DNA from 4 places in the Halomonas sp. KHS3 genome. Region 1 is predicted to be linked to each of the others. Evidence: predicted binding sites of a transcription regulator. Region 1 holds the regulator's gene; each other region holds the start of a gene.
What was found. Region 1 encodes LexA, which represses DNA repair genes until DNA is damaged. Its sites were predicted from a motif close to TACTGTNTANNTANACAGTA; they were not measured.

Region 2: a site for LexA is predicted at 2,118-2,137, ahead of recN (DNA repair protein RecN). Genes of this name have one in related genera too.
Region 3: a site for LexA is predicted at 1,255-1,274, ahead of RO22_RS03560 (LexA family protein). Genes of this name have one in related genera too.
Region 4: a site for LexA is predicted at 2,044-2,063, ahead of RO22_RS14690 (PA0069 family radical SAM protein). Genes of this name have one in related genera too.

What each region holds. Positions count from the first base shown of each region.
Region 1 is NZ_JWHY01000005.1:40,072-43,417, reverse strand. Features, by position in the region: gene purU (formyltetrahydrofolate deformylase) at 1-393, shown strand, start outside; gene RO22_RS13305 (energy-coupling factor ABC transporter permease) at 433-1,104, shown strand; gene lexA (transcriptional repressor LexA) at 1,113-1,793, opposite strand; gene RO22_RS13295 (TetR/AcrR family transcriptional regulator) at 2,061-2,753, shown strand; gene RO22_RS13290 (L,D-transpeptidase) at 2,731-3,267, shown strand; gene nagZ (beta-N-acetylhexosaminidase) at 3,331-3,346, shown strand, end outside.
Region 2 is NZ_JWHY01000014.1:13,311-16,656, reverse strand. Features, by position in the region: gene dnaK (molecular chaperone DnaK) at 1-1,174, opposite strand, end outside; gene grpE (nucleotide exchange factor GrpE) at 1,333-1,974, opposite strand; gene recN (DNA repair protein RecN) at 2,185-3,346, shown strand, end outside.
Region 3 is NZ_JWHY01000002.1:273,233-276,578, reverse strand. Features, by position in the region: gene ccmB (heme exporter protein CcmB) at 1-415, opposite strand, end outside; gene ccmA (cytochrome c biogenesis heme-transporting ATPase CcmA) at 505-1,125, opposite strand; gene RO22_RS03560 (LexA family protein) at 1,323-1,703, shown strand; gene RO22_RS03555 (IMPACT family protein) at 1,703-2,329, shown strand; gene RO22_RS03550 (sodium ion-translocating decarboxylase subunit beta) at 2,560-3,346, opposite strand, start outside.
Region 4 is NZ_JWHY01000005.1:324,117-327,462, reverse strand. Features, by position in the region: gene RO22_RS14700 (heavy metal translocating P-type ATPase) at 1-617, shown strand, start outside; gene RO22_RS14695 (helix-turn-helix domain-containing protein) at 614-913, opposite strand; gene RO22_RS14690 (PA0069 family radical SAM protein) at 955-2,028, opposite strand; gene RO22_RS14685 (SDR family oxidoreductase) at 2,198-2,929, shown strand; gene RO22_RS14680 (DinB family protein) at 2,990-3,346, shown strand, end outside.

The DNA.
Region 1 (3,346 bases):
GTTCAGGCCGAAATCGACAGTGCCCGCGCCGACTGCGTGGTGCTGGCGCGCTATATGCAAATACTGCCCCCTGAGCTGTGCGCGCGCTATGCGGGGCGAGTGATCAATATTCACCACAGCTTTTTGCCCTCTTTTGCCGGGGCTAAGCCCTACCACCAGGCCTACCAGCGGGGGGTTAAGCTGATTGGCGCTACCTGCCACTATGTGACCGAGGAACTCGACGCAGGCCCCATCATCGAACAGGATATCCATCGCGTTAGCCACTGTCATACGCCTACTGATCTAGTCCGCTTTGGTCGTGATGTGGAGAAAGCCGTGCTCGCTCGCGGTTTGCGTTGGCACTTAGAGGATCGTGTGTTGGTGCATGGCAACAAGACAGTGGTATTTAGCTAAGTACTCTATAATGCCCGCCCATCAACCTGAGAGGCCGCCATGTCATTTGCGCAAAGTGTATTAGCGCCCTGGGCGCTGCTGCTCACCTGGCTACTCTCGTTAGCAGTGATCGCATGGGCGCTTTGGGGGCGGCCCTGGCAGGTGTTGATAGCGGATTCAGCGCTTCAGCACCGCTGGCTGGGTGCTACGCTGGCGGTGATGCTGATGTGGCAGCTTCGTGCCCAGGCTGTTGATTGGCTAACGCTACACCTTGTTTTTACAGTATTGATGACACTCGTTTTTAAAGCGCCATTAGCGCTGATTAGCAACGTGCTGATCAACATTGCCATGGTGGTGATTGGCCGCAATGAGTGGATGTTGCTGGGGGCAAATGTGCTGGTTACCGGGATCGTCCCGGCGGCCGTTATTGGCACGGTATGGCGGCTGGTAGATCGCCGCCTGCCGGATAACTTGATGGTATTTCTGTTTGCCTGCGGCTTTTTTGGCGCGGCGCTGGCAACGCTGGGAGGAGGCTTGGCGGCGGTAGTGCTGATTATCGTCGCGGGTACAGACCCTGAGGCGATCTATCTCGCCCAGGAGTATGCGCGTTTTTTACCACTGCTAATGCCTTCAGAGGCATTTATTACTGGCATGCTGCTGAGCATCCTGCTGGTCTATCACCCAAACTGGGTGGCCACCTTCAATGACCACCGCTATATCGACCTGCAGTAGCGGATTTATTAGCCGAGTGCCTGGCCGTTGCCACCACGAATTACGCCGACTCCAACGCCTTCAATATCGAGCGCTTGAGAGCGCAGGTCGATTTCAATGGGCGCAAAATCAGGGTTCTCTGCAAACAGCGTCACTTGATGCCCCTGGCGTTTGAAGCGTTTAACCGTTACTTCATCGTCCAGGCGGGCAACCACGATCTGGCCATCGCGAACCCGGTCAGTGCGATGAACCGCCAGTAAATCACCTTCCAAAATGCCAATATCCTTCATGGAAAGGCCGCGTACGCGCAGCAGATAGTCAGCTTTGGGAGTGAAGTACTCGGCCGGTAGCGGGCAGTAGCGATCAATATGTTCGGCGGCCAAAATGGGGCTGCCGGCAGCTACTTCCCCGATCACAGGCAGGCCAGTGGGTGGGGCTTCCACGTTGGTTGTGGGTAAGGCGGGGACTGCGCTATCCAGGACTTCTTGAGGTTCCTGGTTGGGCAGGCGGATGCCGCGAGAGGTGTTGCGGATAATGCGAATAACGCCTTTGCGTTCCAGCGCGCGCAGGTGCTCTTCAGCCGCATTGGGTGAGCGGAAGCCAAGTGCTTTGGCAATCTCGGCGCGGGTAGGAGGGTAGCCAAATTCGCCCATGGTCTTAACGATAAAATCAAACACGTGCTGTTGGCGAGCGGTTAGCGGACGCGACATACCAGACTCCATAAATAGTGAATAGACAGTAACAAGTTAAATGTCGACTTAATCAATAAGTGTTTAAGTATACAGTATGTTCCTCTGTCCAGTATATGGCTTGTCAGTGCCTATTGCCGATGTCTATGCAATTTTTCTAATCGTTTGAAACTAAGTTTCTGCTTATTTAATACGTCACATTTTGTCAATAAATCAAGCGTTGAGCCCGCCTACGTTATGGCATAGTATTTTGCTATGTTTTAAACACCTGTTTCCCTGGAGAGCGACATGGCTCAATCTGATACGGTGACCCGTATACTCGACACCGCCGAGGTGCTGTTTGCAGAGCGGGGTTTTGCTGAAACTTCGCTGCGCAACATCACTAGCAAAGCGCGGGTTAACTTAGCCGCTGTTAATTACCATTTTGGTTCCAAAAAAGCCTTGATTCAGGCCGTTTTTGCCCGCTACCTGGATCCGTTTAGTCAGCGCTTTCATACTGCGCTAGATGAGCTCGAGGGCCAACACGCCGGGCGCGTTATCCCGCTGGAAACACTGCTCGAGACCATGGCAACTACCGTTCTCGCGGTGCCCGCCGAGCGCAATAGTTTGAAAGTGTTTATGCGCCTGCTGGGTCTTGCCTACAGTCAAGCACAGGGACATCTAAGACGTTATATCCAGGAAGAGTATGGCGATGTGTTTACACGCTTCACCGAGCTTGTGCGCAAAGCAACGCCGGATCTGCCTGACGCCGAGCGTTTTTGGCGGCTACACTTTGTGCTCGGCACGGTAATCTTTACCCTGTCTGGCCTTGATGCGCTACGCGATATCGCGGAGAAGGATTACCACGAGCAGGTCTCTGTGCGTGATTTGGTCAGGCGATTGCTCCCGGTAGTGGTGGCTGCTATGAATGCGCCGTTACCCATAGCCCTTGACGGTGCCAAGCCAGAAGAAGGAAAACATGCGAACTCCTACGCTAGCTGAGCTACCTCCAACGGAACATATCTGGCTGGAGATTGATACTACCGAACAGTTGCTGCGCTGTTGGCGAGGGCCAAAAGTGCTCCATGAGTGTTCTATTTCATCCGGTGCTGCCGGAAGCGGGGAGCGCAATGGCAGTGGTAAAACCCCCCGCGGGTGGCACTATGTGCGCGCGGCCATTGGCGGAGATATGCCCGAAAATGCGGTGTTTCGAGGTCGCCGCTGGACGGGCGAGACATTTTCGCCCGAACTCGCCGAAGAGCATCCAGAGCGTGACTGGATTCTGACCCGCATACTGTGGCTGTGTGGCTTGGAAAAGGGCGTGAACCGCGGTGGTCAGGTGGACTCGCAACGGCGCTATATTTACCTGCACGGGACGCCGCCTGACGAGCCCATGGGCGTTGCTGCGTCCCACGGCTGTATTCGTTTACGCAATCCTGATCTGCTCTATATCTTTTCGTTAGCGTTGCCGGGTACCCCTGTTTGGTTGCACGGTGGCCGCCAGTCCTTTGATTGATCAGATTTTGACACCGCTAGACGATCGTCTAGAATCATCGCCCCTTTTCATGGACCTATCACGATGACTCAACCGTTAG
Region 2 (3,346 bases), on a different contig from region 1:
GCAGCAGAACGTCTTTAACGTCGCCACCCAGTACGCCGCCCTGAATCGCGGCACCAACGGCAACCGCTTCGTCCGGGTTAACGTCTTTACGTGCTTCTTTGCCGAAGAAGTCAGCGGCTTTCTTCTGCACCATCGGCATACGTGTCTGGCCACCGACCAGGATCACTTCGTCGATTTCAGAGGCAGATAGGCCTGCATCTTTCAGGGCCATTTTGCACGGCTCGAGCGAGCGCTGAACCAGCTCTTCCACCAGTGACTCCAGCTTGGCACGAGTCACCTTAACGTTAAGGTGTTTCGGGCCAGTGTTGTCGGCGGTGATGTAAGGCAGGTTCACATCGGTCTGCTGAGCGCTAGACAGCTCAATTTTGGCTTTTTCGGCAGCTTCTTTCAGGCGCTGCATGGCCAGGTTGTCGCCAGACAGATCAATGCCGCTGTCAGACTTGAACTGGTCTACCAGGTAGTTGATCATCGCCAAGTCAAAGTCTTCGCCGCCCAGGAAGGTGTCACCGTTGGTGGCCAACACTTCAAACTGGGTTTCGCCGTCGACATCGGCAATTTCGATGATCGAGATATCGAAGGTGCCGCCACCCAGGTCGTAGACCGCGATGGTTTTGTCGCCGCGGGATTTGTCCATACCGTAGGCCAGTGCGGCAGCGGTCGGCTCGTTAATAATGCGCTTAACGTCCAGACCGGCAATGCGGCCGGCGTCTTTGGTCGCCTGACGCTGGCTGTCGTTGAAATAGGCCGGTACGGTAATGACCGCTTCGGTGACTGCTTCGCCCAGGTAGTCTTCGGCAGTCTTCTTCATTTTCTTCAGCACTTCCGCGCTTACCTGCGGCGGTGCCATTTTTTTGCCTTTTACTTCAACCCAAGCGTCACCGTTATCAGCTTCGCTGATTTTGTACGGCACCATCTTAATGTCTTTCTGGACGACGTCGTCTTTAAAGCGACGGCCAATGAGACGCTTGATGGCGTACAGGGTGTTTTCTGGGTTAGTAACGGCCTGACGTTTAGCCGCCTGACCTACCAGCGTTTCACCATCATCGGTGTAGGCGATAATAGAAGGCGTCGTACGACCGCCTTCGGCGTTTTCGATAACTTTAGCGCTGTCACCATCGAGCACGGCCACACAAGAGTTAGTGGTGCCCAGGTCGATACCAATTATACGTCCCATAGCAATACCTCGAATTCGGTTGTTACAAAACTGAAAATTTAGTTTTTAAAGCTTGTCTGCGGGTTTCCCCGCGGGGTTGCCCTTTATTTGGGGGCCGCCGCTGACATTTCAAGGGCTTTTTTTCACACACTTTTTTCAAACTCTGTGCCGCCAGTGGCTTAATCGGCTTTTTTACTCACTACAACCATCGCTGGGCGCACCAAGCGTCCATTGAGTAAATAGCCTTTCTGCATAACGTCCATCACGGTGTTCGGTTCGAGATCCGAGTTAGGCACCATGGTCATGGCTTCGTGCACTTGCGGGTCGAAGGGTTCACCATGGGGTTCAATGCTTTCAACGCCGAACTTGTTGAGTACATCCAGCTGCATTTTCAAGGTCATGGAAACACCTTCACGATGAACTTCCGATGCACCCTCTTCCATGGTCTCAAGCGCTTTTTCCAGGCTATCTACCACTGGCAGCAGCTCTTTAACGAACTTCTCCAGGGCAAACTTGCGGGCTTTTTCCGCTTCCTGCTCCGCACGACGGCGCACGTTTTGCGCTTCAGCGGCGGCGCGAAGGGCTTGATCCTTGGCTTCGGCCAAGCTCTGCTCTAACTCACCTACTTGGGCTGCCAGCATTTCCGCTTCCGGGTTGTCGACGCTGTCCTCTAGCGCCTCTTCGTCATTGATCAATCCTTCCAGTTCGCCCTCCATCAAGCGCTCTTCAGCAACCTTCTCAGCTGCTTGCTCGGCGCCATCGGCGTCTTGCTCGTGGCGGGCCAGCTCATCGTCCATTGGTGTTTGCGGTTCTTTCGCCATGTTGTGCTCCTAAAAAGTAGAGCGCGGCCACGCGGGCGGCGCGCAAAGAAGTAAGCTTTAAGTCACTAGCTTTGACTGATCATGCACGCTATATGGGGGCCATAAATTCCATCTCAAGAGGTGCATTGAAGTGAGTTATTAACTACTGTATAAATCAACAACTATTGGATAAGTATCCAGCTTCTATGCTGTACCGCCTCAGGAGGCGCCATGCTTACTCAGCTAGCTATTCAAGATTTCGCCATTGTCGATCACTTAGAACTCGACTTGACCGGCGGTATGACCGCGATTACCGGGGAAACCGGCGCGGGCAAATCGATCCTGTTAGGCGCCCTTGGGCTCTGCCTGGGCGAGCGTGCCGACGCCGGAAGCGTGCGTCACGGCCGCGAGCGTACGGACCTCTCCGCACGCTTCGACATTCAACACCTGCCCGCCGCCATCGAGTGGCTAACGGCGCGGGAGCTCCCCGCTGAGGAATGCTTGCTGCGCCGTGTGGTCACCGCCAACGGCCGTTCCAAAGCCTGGATTAACGGCCAACCCGCGACTATCTCGGATCTAAAATCCCTCGGCGAGCAGCTGATTCAAATTCATGGACAGCATGCTCACCATGCGCTGATGCGCGAAGAGACCCACCTTGCCCTGCTGGACGATTACGCAGGCCTAAACGATGCCACCACTCAATTAGCTGAAACGTTCCGCGAGTGGCGCAGTGCGCGTCGGCAGCTGAAGAAGCTAAGCGAAGAAGGCAGTGAAGTTGAGGCCAAACGGCAGTTGCTGCGTTACCAAGTAGAAGAGCTGGATCAGCTCGGTTTAGCGGAAGGTGAATTAGCCACGTTAGAGGAAGAGCAGCACACCCTGGCTCACGCGGAAGAGACCCTGCGCGAAACCCAGTTTGCCGCCGACTGCTGCGCCAGTGACGAGGGCGGCGCACTCTCTTTGCTCAACCAAGCGTTCACCCACTTAAGCGCCCTGCCAGGTAGCGACAAAGGCACCCTGGCGAACACGCTTGCCATGCTGAGCGATGCGCGCATTCAAGTGGAAGAGGCCTCCAGCGAACTCAATCGCCTCGCCAGCACCACCGAATTAGACCCTGAGCGGCTCGCCTGGGTTGAAGAGCGTATGACCGACGTCCATCGGATTGCCCGCAAGCACCACGTTGCTCCTGATGAGCTATGCGCCCTGCATGCTGACCTACAGCGGGAAGTCGCGCAGTTAGAAGAGGGTGGCAATGACCTGGAGGCACTCAGTGCGCGGGTCGTCGAGCTACGCGAAGACTATCGCCAAGAGGCGAAAAAACTCAGCGAGAGCCGTCAAAAAGCCGCACTTCGCTTGGGTAAAGAGGTGCAGCAGCAACTGGGCTTTTTGGCCATGG
Region 3 (3,346 bases), on a different contig from region 1:
CCGTACCCAATGCAAGCGACAGCGCCAGCACGGCGTAGCTACCCGCCGGCAGCGCCAGCATAATACCCAATATCGGCGCCATCAGCGCCAACGGTAGGCCTGTCAGCAGCCAGTGTACGGCCACTTTGGCCAAACTTAGCGCGACTAACGGCTGCGGCGCCAATAGCAGTTGCTCCAGACTACCGTCGTCATAATCGCTGCGAAACAGGCTGTCTAATGAAAGCAGCGCGGCTAACAAAGCTGCGACCCACAGCAAACCTGGAGCAATCACCGCTAACAGCTCAGGGTCGGGCGAAATAGCGATCGGGAACAGCGTGATCACCAGGGCAAAAAACACCAGTGGGTTGAGCACTTCGCCACGGCGTCTCAGCAATAGCGTTAAGTCACGCACTAGCGTGGCCTTCACTGCGGTCATTAACCCACCACTATGCTCACGCAGTGGCACTGCTGAAACCTGTTGAGCGGTCTCCGAACTTTGTGAAGAGCTGTGCAACCCTTTCTCCTTTACCCTAGGGATATCCGTCTGAGCAACGGTGAAGCGGTTAACTCGTGGTGTGTCGTTACTAACACACAGCCCCCCGCCTGAGCGTGGGCAACCAGCTGTTTCTCTAGATCAGCGACGCCGTGGCGATCAATCGCGGTGAAAGGCTCATCCAGTACCCATAGGGCGCGCGGCGTTAACGTTAAGCGCGCCAGGGCAACACGGCGCTGTTGCCCTGCTGAGAGTTGCCCTGCGGGCACATCTTCAAAGCCTGCCAACCCAACCCGTTCAAGAGCTTCCAGGCGCTGATCTTCATTACCACTTTCCCCGCTTAACGCCTGATACCAGGCTAAATTTTCTAACGGGGAAAGCCCTGACTTAATGCCCGGTGCATGTCCTAAATAGAGCAAATTCGCGAGAAAATGTTCACGTGCTTCGTTCATCGCAGCGCCATTCCAGAACAGTTCGCCCTGGTAGTCACTGAGCTGGCCGGAGAGAATTTTCAGAAGGCTGGTTTTACCACTACCATTGGGCCCTTCAATTCGCACTATCTCGCCGCTGCGAACCTCCAGATCTAACCCTTGAAACAGCCAGCGGTCATCGCGTTCACAGGCAAGCTGGCGGGCTTGTAGACACAGGCTCAAGCGTCTCTCCTGGCATATTGATTTCGCGTCGAACTCTACACGTAAAGCCCCTTTCTCGCCACTCACACAATGCGGCGCTGGGTCGCAGCGTGATCTTCATCAATATGTCGTGAGAGCAATTATCTCTGGCACTGTATGCAAAAACAGGTCTACAATGAAAACCACTGTATGAAAGAACATGCAATGGAGATTCTTTGATGACCCTATCGATGGCAGCACCTACCGTTACGTTTGGCCGTAGACAACCGGCACCGCGCCCTTACGCAATGGCGCCTAGCATTACCCGACGCAATACCTATGCACTCAAAGTGCGTGGCAATGCACTGTGTGATTGCAACTTGTTCGATGGCGATGTCATTATTATCCGGCGCTATCAACACGATACCCAGACAGAAACTGCCGTTGCCGAAATAAACCAGCAAACGATCGCCTTGAGGCAGCTCTCTATCAGCCGCTTTGGCGTAGAGCTATGGCCAGAAGATACTTTGCAGCCAGCGCTATTTTTGCACAACCGGGATATTCAGGTACTCGGCATGGTAATGGGTGTGAAAAGTGAGACTACCTTTACGGAGCATTAATGCGCTATCGGGTTCCCGAGTTACCCACAGGGTCATGGCACACGGCTGACATTGAAGTAGAAAAGAGCCAATTTATCACCTGGATCTGCCACGCTCCCGATATCAACGCATTCACTACTCTGCTGAATGCGGCGAAAACCGCGCATCCTAATGCCAGCCACCACTGCACTGCCTACATTGCCGGGCCACCCGGCGAGCAAAATCTGATTGGCTTTTCCGATGATGGCGAGCCTGGCGGCACCGCTGGCCGCCCCATGTATCAGGTTCTCCAGGGGAGCCAACTGGGCCAGATTGGCTGTGTGGTCATTCGTTATTTTGGCGGTACAAAGCTCGGCACCGGTGGCTTAGCCCGCGCCTACGCTCAGGCGGTTAGCCATGCCCTTGAGACACTCGCTACCCGGGAAGTGGTTGAGCGCGACACCTACACCCTGCGCCTTACTTTTGCCAATGAAGCGATTGCCCGCGCCTGGTGCGAAGAGCACGACATCCCTATTGAGCAAGCCGACTACGATGGTGATGGCGTTCGCCTGACCATTGGCTGGCCACGGGACTGCCCGCTTGACCTTGCCCCGCTAGAAAACCGCTTGAAGAGTGCTATTGAGGTTCTCTCTGCACCAAAGGCATAACGCAGCAGATGAAAGGGCCCCATATGTCATTGCGAGGAGCTTGCGACGCGGCAATCTCGTTCTGCGGGGGCAAACAAACCGAGATCGCCGCGCTTCGCTCGCGATGACACTCACCGGCCATTGCGAGGAGCCTGCGACGAAGCAATCTCAAGCCTACCCTGAGAACCAACCCCAGATTGCTTCACTGCGTTCGCAATGACACCCCTATGTCGTTGATGGCAGAGGACTAGTTAACCCAGGTATTTAATCATTACCCCGGCCGCGACTGCCGACCCAATAACACCCGCCACGTTGGGGCCCATGGCATGCATCAGCAGGAAGTTATGTGGGTTGGACTCCAGCCCCACCTTATTCGCCACCCGCGCTGCCATAGGCACGGCGGAAACGCCCGCGGCACCGATCAATGGGTTGATGGGCATTTTGCTCACCAGGTTCATCAGCTTGGCCATCAATACCCCAGCGGCCGTGCCGATACCAAAGGCGACAATACCCAGACCTAATATCCCCAGCGTCTCAAATGCCAGGAAACTCTCGGCCATCAGTTTGGAGCCTACCGACAGTCCCAGGATAATCGTGACGATATTGATCAAGGCGTTTTGCGCGGTATCCGACAAGCGCTCGACTACGCCACACTCACGCATCAGATTACCGAAGCAGAACATACCGAGTAGCGGTGCCGCATCGGGCAGAAACAGCGCGACCAGAATCAGCAGCATCAGCGGGAAGATGATTTTTTCCAGCTTGGAGACCGGCCGCAACTGGGTCATCTTGATTTGACGCTCTTTATCGGTGGTCAGCAGACGCATGATGGGCGGCTGTATCAGCGGTACCAACGCCATATAGGCGTAGGCAGCCACCGCGATAGCACCCAGCAGCTCCGGCGCCAGCACGCTGGAGACGTAGATGGAGGTCGGGCCATCCGCCCCGCCAATAATACCAATGGCGGCGGCCTGATTGAGCGAGAAATCCATGATGCCCATCGAGGTGAGCGCCACGGCACCAAACAAAGTGGCAAAA
Region 4 (3,346 bases), 280 kb from region 1:
ACACAGCGCTGGCCTTTGCTACTCAAGTGATGGTAGCTGATGGTGCAGGCTGGCTAGCCACGCTCTATCTTACTGATCAGCCAGTGGAAGATGCTGAAAAAAGCGTGAAACACCTGCTAGATGCAGGGTATGTGGTGGCAATGATCAGCGGTGATCGGGAGGGGGCGGTTAGTTGGTTAGGTGAACGGGTGGGGCTTGGAAGAGAAGCTTGCTATGCCCAGCGCTCGCCTGAAGCCAAAGCGCGGCTTTTGCAGGGGTTGCCATCGCCAACGCTCTACGTGGGTGATGGCTTAAACGATACCTTGAGCCTAGCCGCGGCAGATGTTGGCATCGCTCCATTAAATGCCAGCGAAGCCGCCCGCGAAGGGGCTTCCGCACAGCTAATGACGCCGGGGATGGGTGGGGTAGTCAAACTGCTTAGTATTGCTAAACGTACGCGACGCATCATGGTTCAGAATCTGTTCTTTTCAGCGCTCTACAATACCTTGGCACTCGGGCTGGTAGTGCTGATGGCGATCCCCCCGCTAGTAGCGGTACTCGCCATGGCGGCAAGTTCGCTGACGGTTACCCTCAACGCTGCACGGCTGGCCTGGGCAGAGTCTAATGATAATGGCTAAATAGCATAGCCAAGCGCCTGTTTAAGCCGCTCGGCGTGGGTGGCCACCCAGCGTGGATCTATCGCCCCCCAATCACGTATCTGGTAGCGACCAATGTTGTGGCGCTCGCCGTCATCCTTAGTAAATACACACTCGATATCCAACTCGGCAAGGGAGGCGATCGTATCCTGGGCGGTGCGTCGTGGCATGCCGGTGGCCTCGATTAGCGCAGGTACACTGGCAGCGCCCTGTTCGATCAAATGGGCGACGTATAAGCGGCGGTAAAAACTCGATTTGGTTTTGCTAAGAGCGGGCATTCGGCTTCCTTTGCAACTATTTTATGCGCGTGCTGCTTAGCTTAAATGAATAAATCCTGCTGCGCTCGTGGTGGGCGAAAGTCCCGGGTGTTTAAGCCCTGCTCGGTGCGATCCTGCATGTTCCACTGGCGGCTGGCGCGGGCAAAGCGTTGCGCAATTAAATCAGCAAATACCCCTTCACCGCGAAAGCGTTTACCAAACTTGGCATCGTACGCCTTACCGCCACGGCACTGACGCATTAGGCTCATCACTTTCGCCGCGCGCTCCGGGTAGTGGGCTTCTAACCAGGCTTCAAATAGCGGCGCCACTTCATAGGGTAAGCGCAGCAGCATCCAGGCGGCGGTTCGCGCTCCTGCACGGCTGGCGGCTTCCAAGAGTTTTTCTATTTCATGATCGGTTAGCCCCGGAATAACCGGTGAAATTAAAGCACCCACGGGAATGCCTGCTGTATTCAGTTCACGAATCGCCCGCAAGCGCGCCTGAGGTGATGCCGCCCGTGGCTCTAATGTGCGTTTCAATTGGGCATCCAGGCTGGTCAAACTGACAAACACACGCACCAGCCGGTGCTCGGCCATTTCCGCCAGAAGCTCTAAATCGCGCAGCACCAAGGTGCTTTTAGTCACCAGCGTTACCGGATGGCGACACTCCAGTAGCAGCTCCAGCAAACGGCGGGTGGTTTGGTAGGTGGCCTCTAACGGCTGATAGCAGTCGGTGTTGCCGGAAAGGTTGATCGGGCGGCACACGTAATTAGGGTGGCACAGCTCTTCGGTTAACCGCTCCACTAAACCGCTACGGGCAATCAGCTTGGTTTCAAAATCTAGCCCTGGCGATAAGTCCCAGTAGGCGTGAGAAGGGCGGGCATAGCAGTAAACGCAGCCATGCTCACAGCCGCGATACGGGTTCAGCGAGCGATCAAAAGGTAAATCTGGTGAGCGATTCCACGACAAAGCACTTTTGCTCACCTCCTCACGCACTTCGGTAGCGATAGTCGTAGAGGCCTCTTCCCGCCACCAACCGTCATCTTCCGCCACGCTACGGGTAGGCGCAAAACGATTGTGTGGGTCGTATGTTGCCCCGCGACCCTTATAGGAGCTTGGTGTTCCAAGAGATGTCATGGTTCACCTCTTTTGACATGGTTTTATATACAGTAGTTGTGAGGTGGCAAGAAATCAATAGCCAGTCAATTAATTAACTTGCAGCAGCAAAAAGGGCGCTACCCAAAGAACTATCGTGGGTTTAATGTGCAAGGTGGGTTTGTGACTAAAGAGTCAGCGAGGAAACGTTATGTCGAAAGTGGTCATCGTGACAGGGGGAAGCCGAGGTATCGGAGCGGCCACCGCAAAATTGCTGGGCGCAAAAGGCTATGCAGTGTGCGTGAACTATCTTGCTAATAGGGAGCTGGCAGATGATGTGGCTGATTGCATTATTCGAGCGGGTGGTCGAGCGTTTGCCTATCAAGCGGATGTTAGCAGTGAAGCTGACGTTATCCGCCTGTTTGATGCAGCAGAGGAGCGCTTGGGCGAGGTGACGCATTTGGTTAATAATGCAGGGATACTGTTTACTCAATCCAAGCTGGTCGATATCGACCTTGAGCGCTTCAACCAAGTGCTTAATAGCAATGTGGTCAGCTGTTTTCTGTGCTCTAGAGAAGCCGTCAGGCGCTTCCCAGCAGGTAGTGCAATCGTCAATGTCTCGTCGCTTGCCTCGCAAACAGGCTCGCCCTTTGAATATGTTGACTACGCTGCATCGAAAGGTGCCATGGATACCCTAACCAAGGGGTTGTCTCGCGAAGTTGCTGGCTCGGGGATTCGTGTTAACGCCGTTCGCCCCGGTTTTATCTACACTGATATGCATGCCGATGGTGGAGAACCAGGGCGGGTTGATCGTTTAGCTCCCCAGATTCCTATGCAGCGTGGCGGTAGCGCTGAAGAAGTGGCTAATACCATCGCTTGGTTGCTCTCGGACGAAGCCTCTTATGTAACGGGGTCATTCATTGATGTAGCAGGCGGGCGGTGATGCTGTTCTTCCCCCATATTTCAAACGTTCTAAATAGATGCTGCTTTTGGGTCTTAACTCATGACACTTCAACAACACTTCGAACAGTTAGCCACTTATAACCAGTGGATGAACACTAACCTCTATGATGCCGCCGGTAAGCTGAGCGCCTCTGAACTAGCTGAAGAGCGTGGCGCGTTCTTCGGCTCGATTTTTGGCACACTGAACCACATCGCGGTAGCCGACACGATTTGGCTCAAACGGTTTGCAACACACGCCTCTTCTTCCGCAAGAACGCTTGAGGTAATGGTGGCACTACCTACGCCAGATCGCCTTGATCAGATTCTCTTTGATGACTTGAAGGGATTGAAAGCGCATCGCCAATGGCTCGATACCGTGATTATTAACTGGGTATCGGCGCTGACAGACGACGATTTG